Regions from separate parts of the Streptomyces tubbatahanensis genome, predicted to be linked through region 1. Evidence: riboswitches for the same ligand, from Rfam matches in the RefSeq annotation. Region 1 holds a riboswitch; the other holds the start of a gene.
What was found. A riboswitch is a leader RNA that binds a small molecule or an ion and turns the genes downstream of it on or off. The one in region 1 is predicted to bind glycine.

Region 2: another riboswitch for glycine. It lies ahead of gcvT (glycine cleavage system aminomethyltransferase GcvT); the one in region 1 lies ahead of gcvP (aminomethyl-transferring glycine dehydrogenase).

What each region holds. Positions count from the first base shown of each region.
Region 1 covers NZ_CP093846.1:959,159-964,130, reverse strand. Annotated here, with positions in the region: gene MMF93_RS04150 (DNA polymerase IV) at 1-1,511, shown strand, start outside; gene MMF93_RS04145 (PRC-barrel domain-containing protein) at 1,427-1,804, opposite strand; glycine riboswitch at 1,941-2,037, shown strand; gene gcvP (aminomethyl-transferring glycine dehydrogenase) at 2,226-4,972, shown strand, end outside.
Region 2 covers NZ_CP093846.1:5,481,559-5,486,530, reverse strand. Annotated here, with positions in the region: gene MMF93_RS23765 (enhanced serine sensitivity protein SseB C-terminal domain-containing protein) at 1-211, opposite strand, end outside; gene MMF93_RS23760 (hypothetical protein) at 473-952, shown strand; gene MMF93_RS23755 (AAA family ATPase) at 1,195-1,938, opposite strand; glycine riboswitch at 2,203-2,356, shown strand; gene gcvT (glycine cleavage system aminomethyltransferase GcvT) at 2,530-3,660, shown strand; gene gcvH (glycine cleavage system protein GcvH) at 3,913-4,293, shown strand; gene glyA (serine hydroxymethyltransferase) at 4,398-4,972, shown strand, end outside.

The sequences.
Region 1 (4,972 bases):
AGCCGACCATCCTGCATCTGGACATGGATGCCTTCTTCGCCGCGGTGGAGCAGGCGTCCAAGCCGAGCCTGCGCGGGAAGCCGGTGGTGGTCGGCGGGCTCGGCCCGCGCGGGGTGGTCTCCACCGCCTCGTACGAGGCCAGGCGCTTCGGGGTGCACTCGGCGATGCCCACCGCGCAGGCCAGACGCCTGGCGCCGAACGCGGCCTACCTGGGCACCCGCTTCGGGCTCTACCGGGCGGTGAGCGAGGTGGTGATGGAGCTGCTGCACGCGCTCTCGCCGCTGGTGGAGCCCCTGAGCCTCGACGAGGCGTTCGTGGACCTGGAGGCCCACGAGGCGCCTGCGGGCACGCAGGGCGGCGCCGAGGGGGCGCGTCAGGTCGGTGAGCGGCTGCGGCGGGACATCCGGGCGGCGACGGGGCTCAGTGGCTCCGTGGGGCTGGCCGGCTCCAAGATGCTCGCGAAGATCGCCTCCGAGGAGGCGAAGCCGGACGGCCTGGTGCTGATAGAACCGGGCACCGAGCGGGACCGCTTGGCGCCCATGCCGGTGAGAACGCTGCCCGGGGTGGGGCCCGCGACGGGTGAGGTGCTGCGCCGTGCGGGCATCACCACGATCGGCGAGGCGGCGGAGGCGGGCGCGGACGAGTTGCTGCGGCTGCTGGGCAAGGCCCACGGCGCGGCCGTCCACGCCATGGCCCACGGCATCGACGACAGGCCCGTGGTGGCGGAGCGGGACGCGAAGTCGGTCTCCGTCGAGGACACCTACGACGTCGATCTGACCGACCGCACACGGGTGCGACTGGAGGTGGAGCGGCTCGCCCGGCGCTGTGTGACGCGGCTGCGCGCCGCAGGACGGTCGGGGCGGACGGTGGTCATCAAGGTGCGCAGCTACGACTTCTCGACCCTGACCAGGTCGGAGACCCTGCGGGGGCCCACCGACGATCCCGGTGTCGTCAGGGAGGCGGCGCTGCGGCTGCTGGACGGCGTGGACACCACGGCAGGGGTGCGCCTGCTGGGCGTGGGCGTCAGTGGCCTGGCGGACTTCACGCAGGAGGACCTGTTCGCGCAGGCCCAGGCCGCGCGGAGCGAGGCCGAGGCCGAGGCGGCGCGGCAGGCCGCGGAGGCGGACACCGAGCGGGACAGCGCGGTCGTGGAGGAGCCGGACGCCGCGGTGCCCGCCGACCGGCAGTGGATTCCGGGGCGGGACGTGCGGCACGCGGCGCACGGCAGGGGCTGGGTGCAGGGCAGCGGCGTCGGGAAGGTGACCGTCCGCTTCGAGGAGCCCGACACGCCGCCAGGCCGGGTACGCACGTTCGCCGTGGACGATCCGGAGCTGGAGCCCGCCGAGCCGGTCATGCTGGACGCGCGCGTGGCCGAGGCGCTGGCACGGCAGGCCGCACCGGCGCCCGAGGGCGGCCCGGGGGCCGGTCAGTCGCCGGCGCCGGCGATCCGTCCGAAGTCGCGGTCAGGCGGCGCGGGTGCCTCGTGGGGCAGTGGGGTGTCGAGACCGTAGTGGCGGTAGAGCTGGAGCTCCTGTTGCGGTGAGAGGTGGCGGCCCACGCCGAAGTCGGGTGCGCCCCTGATCAGATCGCGGGCGAAGGGCACGCGCAGGCCGGTCTCGTCCAGCCGGGAGGGCTCCAGCGGTACGAAGGCGTCACGGCTGAAGATCCCGGTGCGCAGGGCCGCCCACTCCGGTTCGCCGGTGGCGTCGTCCAGGTACACCTCGTCGACGGTGCCGATCTTGTCTCCCCGGCTGTCGAACGCCTTGCGGCCGATCAGGCTCCGCGGGTCTATGTCGGTCTGCACGGATCTCCCTCCCACGGGTTGCGACATGCTGTTCCTGCTCGTACTCACTACGAAACGGTACTTTTCGGCCACTGGCCACTTGAGCACACACCGGGTTACCACCGAGGGGCTCGCTGATACGCTCGTAAACGGCTGTCGACCCCGTGCGGGAGAGTCCTCCGGGAAGTTTCCGGAGGCGCCGAAGGAGCAACTCCTCCCCGGAATCTCTCAGGCTCACGTACCGCACGGACGAGGTCACTCTGGAAAGCAGGGCGGGCCCCGGACCAGCGCCGATGCCCCTCCTCACCGACGGTGTAAGCCGAGCGTCCGGTCAGTGGGGCGGATCGGTGAAACTCTCAGGTCCGGATGACAGAGGGGGAGGCCGAACGGGCACCCGTGGAAGGTGCCCCCCGAGGTCGCACAGACCAGGAGGCCCCCGCAGATGACTTCCCACCGCATCCCGCTGACCGAGTTGGAGAGCGGCACACCGTTCGAGAGCCGGCACATCGGGCCCGACGCGGCCGCGCAGGCGAAGATGCTCGCCCAGGTCGGGTACGGATCGCTCGACGAGCTCACCGCGGCGGCGGTACCCGACGTGATCAAGAGCACCGAGCGGCTGGCGCTCCCCGAGGCCCGCAGCGAGGCCGAGGTGCTGGCCGAACTGCGCTCGCTCGCGGAGCGCAACCAGGTACAGCACTCCATGATCGGCCTCGGGTACCACGGCACCTTCACGCCGCCGGTGATCCTGCGCAACGTGATGGAGAACCCGGCCTGGTACACCGCCTACACGCCGTACCAGCCGGAGATCTCCCAGGGGCGGCTCGAGGCGCTGCTCAACTTCCAGACCGTCGTGGCCGACCTGACCGGCCTGCCCACCTCGGGCGCGTCGCTGCTGGACGAGCCGACGGCCGCCGCCGAGGCGATGGCGCTCTCGCGCCGCGTCGGCAAGGCGGGCAAGCGCGGCTCCACCGTCTTCCTGGTCGACGCCGAGTGCCTGCCGCAGACCGTCGCCGTGCTGCGTACCCGCGCGGAGCCCACCGGGGTCGAGGTCGTCGTCGCCGATCTGGGCGAGGGCATCCCCGACGAGGTCGCCGACCGCGGCGTGTTCGGCGTCCTGCTCCAGTACCCGGGTGTCTCCGGCGCCGTACGCGACCAGCGGGCCGTCATCGAGCGGGCCCACGAGCTGGACGCCGTCGTCACCGTCGCCGCCGATCTGCTGGCGCTCACCCTGCTGACGTCGCCCGGCGCGTTGGGCGCCGACATCGCCGTCGGCTCCAGTCAGCGCTTCGGGGTGCCGATGGGCTTCGGCGGCCCGCACGCGGGCTACATGGCGGTGCGCGACGCGTTCGCACGCAGCCTGCCGGGGCGCCTCGTCGGCGTGTCGAGGGACGCCGACGGCGAGCAGGCCTACCGTCTCGCCCTGCAGACCCGCGAGCAGCACATCCGCCGTGAGAAGGCCACCAGCAACATCTGCACCGCGCAGGTGCTGCTGGCCGTGATGGCCGGGATGTACGCGACCTACCACGGGCCCGAGGGGCTCGCCGCGATCGCGCGCCGCACGCACCGCTACGCCGCGCTGCTCGCGGCCGGGCTGCGGGACGGCGGTGTCCAGGTCGTCCACGGCGCCTTCTTCGACACGGTCACCGCGCGGGTGCCGGGACGGGCGGCCGAGGTCGTCGAACGGGCGAGCCTGGCCGGGGTCGACCTGCGCCTGACCGACGCCGACCACGTCGGCATCGCCTGCGACGAGCTCACCACACGCGCGCACCTGACCGCCGTGTGGCGGGCGTTCGGGGTCCTCGGTGACGACGCCACGAGCGACGTCGCGGCGCTGGACGCCGCGACCGGGGACGCGCTGCCCGAGGCCCTGCTGCGCACCGACGAGTACCTGACCCACCCGGTCTTCCACGAGCACCGCTCCGAGACGGGCATGCTGCGCTACCTGCGCCGGCTGGCCGACCGCGACTACGCGCTCGACCGCGGCATGATCCCGCTCGGCTCGTGCACGATGAAGCTGAACGCCACGACCGAGATGGAGCCGGTCACCTGGCCCGAGTTCGGCGGACTGCACCCCTTCGCCCCCGCCGAGCAGGCCGAGGGCTACCTGACGCTGATCCGCGAACTGGAGGAGCGGCTCGCCGAGGTCACCGGCTACGACAGGGTCTCCCTCCAGCCCAACGCGGGCTCCCAGGGCGAGCTGGCCGGGCTGCTGGCCGTCCGCGCCTACCACCGGGCGAACGGCCACGAGCAGCGCACCGTCTGCCTCATCCCCTCCTCGGCGCACGGCACCAACGCGGCCAGCGCGGTGATGGCGGGCATGAAGGTCGTCGTCGTCAAGACGAGCGACAACGGCGACGTGGACGTGGCCGACCTGCACGCGAAGATCGAGCGGCACGGCGACGAGCTGGCCGTCCTGATGGTCACCTACCCCTCGACGCACGGCGTGTTCGAGGAACACATCAGCGACGTGTGCGCGGCCGTGCACGAGGCGGGCGGCCAGGTGTACGTGGACGGCGCCAACCTCAACGCGCTGCTCGGCGTGGCGAGGCCGGGCCGCTTCGGCGCCGACGTCTCACACCTGAACCTGCACAAGACCTTCTGCATCCCGCACGGGGGCGGCGGTCCCGGCGTCGGCCCGATCGGCGTGCGGGAGCACCTGGCCCCCTACCTGCCCAACCACCCGCTGCAGCCCGCCGCGGGCCCCGAGACGGGCATCGGGCCGGTCTCCGGCGCCCCGTGGGGCTCGGCCGGCATCCTGCCCATCTCGTGGGCGTACGTGCGTCTGATGGGAGCCGAGGGGCTGCGCAGGGCGACGCAGGTGGCGGTGCTCAGCGCCAACTACATCGCCAAGCGCCTGGAGCCGCACTACCCGGTCCTCTACACGGGGCCGAACGGGCTGGTGGCGCACGAGTGCATCATCGACGTGCGGCCGCTGACCAAGCAGACCGGTGTGAGCATCGACGACGTCGCCAAGCGGCTGATCGACTACGGCTTCCACGCGCCGACGATGTCGTTCCCCGTCGCGGGGACGCTGATGATCGAGCCCACCGAGAGCGAGGACCTGGCGGAGCTGGACCGCTTCTGCGAGGCGATGATCGCCATCCGTGCCGAGATCGACAAGGTCGGCACGGGGGAGTGGGACGCGCAGGACAACCCGCTGCGCAACGCCCCGCACACCGCCGCGATGCT
Region 2 (4,972 bases), 4.5 Mb from region 1:
CCAGTTCCCGGCTCTGCCGGCTGCCGCCCTCCGGCAGCGGGACCCACACGCTGGACCGGCCGAGCACCTCCAGCAGCCGGGCCCCCGCGTGCGGCACCTGGAGCGAGGCGGCGAGGGCTTCCTCCAGCTCGTTGCCGGGCCAGCCGCCGCCGTGCCCTGGCCCGAAGTGCTGCGGCTGCTGGGGCTGCTGGGGCTGCGAGGGAACTGTCATGCGCACCAGCCTATCCATGGCCCGCGCACCGCCCGGGGGCCCGGGCAGCGCCTACGGGGCGGGGCAGTGACGCGCGCGACGCGGGCGGTGAGGCGCGCGGGGGTACGCACGGTGAAGCCTTGGGGTGGTGCGCGGCGGGACGCTCCGCGAGAGGCCGGGTGACACGTACGGCGACGCTCCGGTTGCGTTCCGTGGGAGGTGGTCGAAAAGTGGAGAACGTCCCACTACGTGCCGACCGGCACGCTGACTGGAGGAAAGCACATGCGCGTGAACAGGATCACCGCCGCGGCCGTCACCGTCTCTTTGGCCGGCTCGCTCGCCATCGGCGCGGCGGGTGCCGCGTCCGCCGCGCCCGCCGACCACTCCCCGGGGCACACGGCGGGCGCCCAGGCGAAGCCCGGCCCTTCGGAGGACCCGGACTCTCAGGACCAGCAGGACGCGACGGCCAAGCCCACCAAGCCGCAGCAGAACCCCTCCGACCAGGACAAGCCCACCAAGCCGCAGTTCCCGCTGGACCAGCAGCAGCCGAAGCAGCCCACCGAGGAGCAGGCGCCCGGCAAGCAGACCGGGAAGCCGGGCAAGCCCGGGCAGCCGGAGCAGGCCTCCCCGGAGGCCGCGAAGCCGCAGGCCCCCGCTCAGCAGGCCCCGGGCAAGCCGGCGGCTGAGGCCGCCAAGCCCGGCGCCGAGAACGCGGCACCCGGACAGGCCCAGAAGCCCCTCACCCCCGAACAGGGCCGCTGAGCCGCGGCTGCCCGCCGGAGCCGACCGGCTGCTCCGGCATGTCCCCCGTTCGCGGGCCCGCCTCCTTCCCGGGTGGCGGGCCCGCGGACGTTTCCCCGACCCACGGACGTTCCCCCGGACGTTTTTTCGGCCCGGCGGGCCTTTCCCCCTACCCGCCCTGTTGGACGTCGGGCCCCGACGGGGGGCGCACCCGCCCGTCGGGGCCCGACCGGGCCACGCCGGCCCGCGGCCCCCTGGCGGCACTACGCCGGGGTCGGCCTCGCGGTCGGCGCGGGCCTCGGAGCCGGAACGGGCCGCGGGGCCGGTCGGACGTGGGCCGTGACGGACAGCGGGGCGGCGGCAGGCAGCGGCGCGAAGGACACCGCGCGCAGGGCCTGGGCCGCGCGGCGGTCCAGCAGGACCGACGAGGCGCAGCCGCGCGGCAGCCGGCCGCCCTCGGCGGCGGCCCGCAGCCTGCGCACGGCGCGCAGATGGCGGCGGAACGCGTAGCCGGACACGCCGCGGCCGCGCGCCGCCTGCCCGGCCAGCGCGTCGCGCGGACAGACGTCGAGCAACAGCAGGTGGAGCGCCCTGCCCCGGCGCAGCGCGTCCCGGGCGAGCCAGCGGCGCACCCAGGTCTGCGTACCGCAGTCGTGCACCACCACGGAGGCGCCGGAGGCCAAAGCGGCGCGCAGACCCGCGTAGTGCGCCAGGCGGACGAGCGGCCGGTAGAGGCCGTAGGGCAGCCAGTCGGGCAGCCGGCGCTCCCAGCGCTCGCGGGTGTCCTGGGAGTCGACGCGGACCACACCGGGGCACTGCGCCACCGCTGCCCGCATCAGTGTGGACTTGCCGCCGCCCGGCAGTCCGGAGACGACGACGATGTCTCCGGTGCGGTAGCGCAGCGTGCGCGGTGCGGCGCTGTCGCGCAGGTCGTGGCGGAGGGGGGTGCGGGCATCCCGGCAGGCGCGGGCTCCGGTTGCCCCGGTGCGGGCGGGCGACCCGGACATCCCTCCTTGTGCGAACGCCGGCCCTCTCCGCAGGGACGCCCGCGCGGCCGCGGCCTCCCCCCTCGCCCCCGCGTCCGTCCGTGTCGCCTCAGCGCCGCGCAGGCTGCCCACAGCTCTCCCCTCCCCGAGGTGGCGGCCCGGCCGCCACTCCTGCCAAGTGTAAAGAAAAGGTAATGCGATTCAAGGTGAACGGCTTCCGCTCGGGGGCAGCCACAGCCCGCTCACCCGTGCGATGATGTGCGGACCAACTGCATACCGGCCGTTCGAACCCGCGCGGGAGAGTCCCCGGCGAGCAGGGCGCGAAACCGCGAGCAGGGCATCACGAGGGCCCGCGAGCGGACGCGACGCCGCACGCCAGGGCGCCGAAGGAGCAAGATCCTCCCTTGAATCTCTCAGGCCCCGATACCGTGCGGGCGAGGCAGATCTGAAAAGCGGACCACCGTCTTCCATGCTCTGTGCGGGCCGGTGGTTCCACCCAAGGTGCAAGCCGCGCTCCGCCTCCCGGCGAGGCTGTCGGCGAACCTCTCAGGTTCCGATGACAGATGGGGAGGACATCCGCGTCACACCCCTTTCCGGGACCTGGGAGCCTGAATGACCGACCCATCGGCCACCCGCACGACCGCGCTGGACGCCACGCACCGTGCCCTGGGCGCCACCATGACCGACTTCGCCGGCTGGGACATGCCGCTGCGCTACGGCAGCGAGCGCGAGGAGCACCTCGCCGTGCGCTCCGCCGCGGGGCTCTTCGACCTCTCGCACATGGGCGAGATCACCCTCACCGGGCCGCAGGCCGCGCAGCTGCTGGACTTCGCGCTGGTCGGCAACCTCTCGAAGCTGGCCGTGGGCCGTGCCCGCTACACCATGCTCTGCGACGAGGACGGCGGCATCCTCGACGACCTGATCGTCTACCGGCTGGACGACCAGGAGTACCTGGTCGTCGCGAACGCGGCGAACGCCCAGACGGTGCTGGACGCGCTGCGCGAGCGGCAGGACGGTTTCGGCGCCGAGGTGCGCGACGACCGCGAGGGGTACGCCCTCATCGCCGTCCAGGGCCCGGCCGCGGCCGGCATCCTCAAGCAGCTGACGGCCTTCGACGTCGACGGTCTGCGCTACTACGCGGGCGAGCGCGACATGGTGGCGGACAAGCCCGCGCTCATCGCCCGTACGGGGTACACGGGTGAGGACGGTTTCGAGCTGTTCGTCGCGCCCGGGGACGCCGTGGCCGTGTGGGAGGCGCTCACCGCGGCAGGCAAGGACGCGGGCCTGGTGCCGTGCGGGCTCAGCTGCCGCGACACGCTCCGGCTTGAGGCGGGGATGCCGCTGTACGGGCACGAGCTGTCCACGTCCCTGACGCCCTTCGACGCGGGTCTGGGCAGGATCGTCAAGTTCGAGAAGGCCACCAACGAGGGGCGTTTCGTGGGCCGGGACGCGCTGGCGACGGCCGCGCGGAAGGCCGAGGACGCGCCGCCGCGGAAGCTGGTGGGACTCGTCGCCGAGGGCCGGCGGGTGCCGCGCGCCGGCTACCCGGTGGTCGCCTCGGACGGTTCCGTCGTGGGCGAGGTCACCTCGGGCGCGCCGTCGCCGACGCTGGGCAAGCCGATCGCGATGGCGTACGTGGACGCGGCGGTCGCGGCCCCGGGCACGGAGGGCGTGGCCGTCGACATCCGCGGCTCCCACGAACCGTACGAGGTCGTCGCGCTGCCCTTCTACAAGCGGGGCTAGCGCGGCGGGCCCCAGCGCGGCGACGCGCCCGCGCGGCCCGCGTGCGCCGGGCGCGCGAAGCCCGTGCGGGAACGCCGGCCGGGCCGCGCGCCGCCCACCCGAGACCGCGTGACGCGGCCGCGGGCCGAACAGTGCCGGGGGACCGTCCCCGGCCGGGCCCCGGCCGGGCCCCGTGGCCCCGCGGCCGGCCGGCGGTGTTCACCTGCCAAGACCGCTTTCCTTCCCACCTACCGCATCCGGGAGAATCGACCCATGAGCAACCCCGAGCAGCTCCGCTTCAGCAAGGAGCACGAGTGGCTGTCGCACGCCGAGGACGGCGTGGCGACGGTCGGCATCACCGAGCACGCCGCGAACGCGCTCGGCGATGTGGTCTTCGTCCAGCTTCCCGAGGTCGGCGAGGACGTCACCGCAGGCGAGACCTGCGGTGAGCTGGAGTCCACCAAGTCCGTCAGCGACCTCTACTCCCCCGCCTCCGGCGAGGTCACCGAGGTCAACCAGGACGTCGTGGACGATCCCGCGCTGGTCAACTCCGCCCCGCTGGAGGGCGGCTGGCTGTTCAAGGTGAAGGTCTCCGAGCTGCCGGACGACCTGCTCACGGCCGACGAGTACGCCACCTTCGCCTCAGGCGCCTGAGGCTCAGGTCCCGGTCTCGGCCTCGGTCCCGGGTGGGCCGAGGCCGGCCTCGGTCGCCCGAGGCAGCTTGCCCGCCCGCCATTTTCCCCAGGGATGGTTCTTCCATGTCGCTTCTGAACGGCTCTCTCCACGAAGTCGACCCCGACGTCGCCGCCGCCGTCGACGCCGAACTCCACCGTCAGCAGTCCACCCTCGAGATGATCGCCTCGGAGAACTTCGCCCCGGTCGCCTCGATGGAGGCGCAGGGTTCGGTGCTCACCAACAAGTACGCCGAGGGCTACCCGGGCCGCCGCTACTACGGCGGCTGCGAGTACGTCGACGTCGTCGAGACCCTGGCCAGGGACCGGATCAAGGCGCTGTTCGACGCGGAGGCCGCCAACGTGCAGCCGCACTCGGGCGCCCAGGCCAACGCCGCGGCGATGTTCGCGCTGCTCAAGCCGGGCGACACGATCATGGGCCTGGACCTCGCACACGGCGGGCACCTCACCCACGGGATGAAGATCAACTTCTCCGGCAAGCTCTACAACGTCGTCGCCTACAAGGTCGACGAGGAGACCGGCCGGGTCGACATGGAGGAGGTCGAGCGGCTGGCCAAGGAGCACCGTCCGCGGCTGATCGTCGCGGGCTGGTCCGCCTACCCGCGGCAGCTCGACTTCGCCGCCTTCCGCCGCGTCGCGGA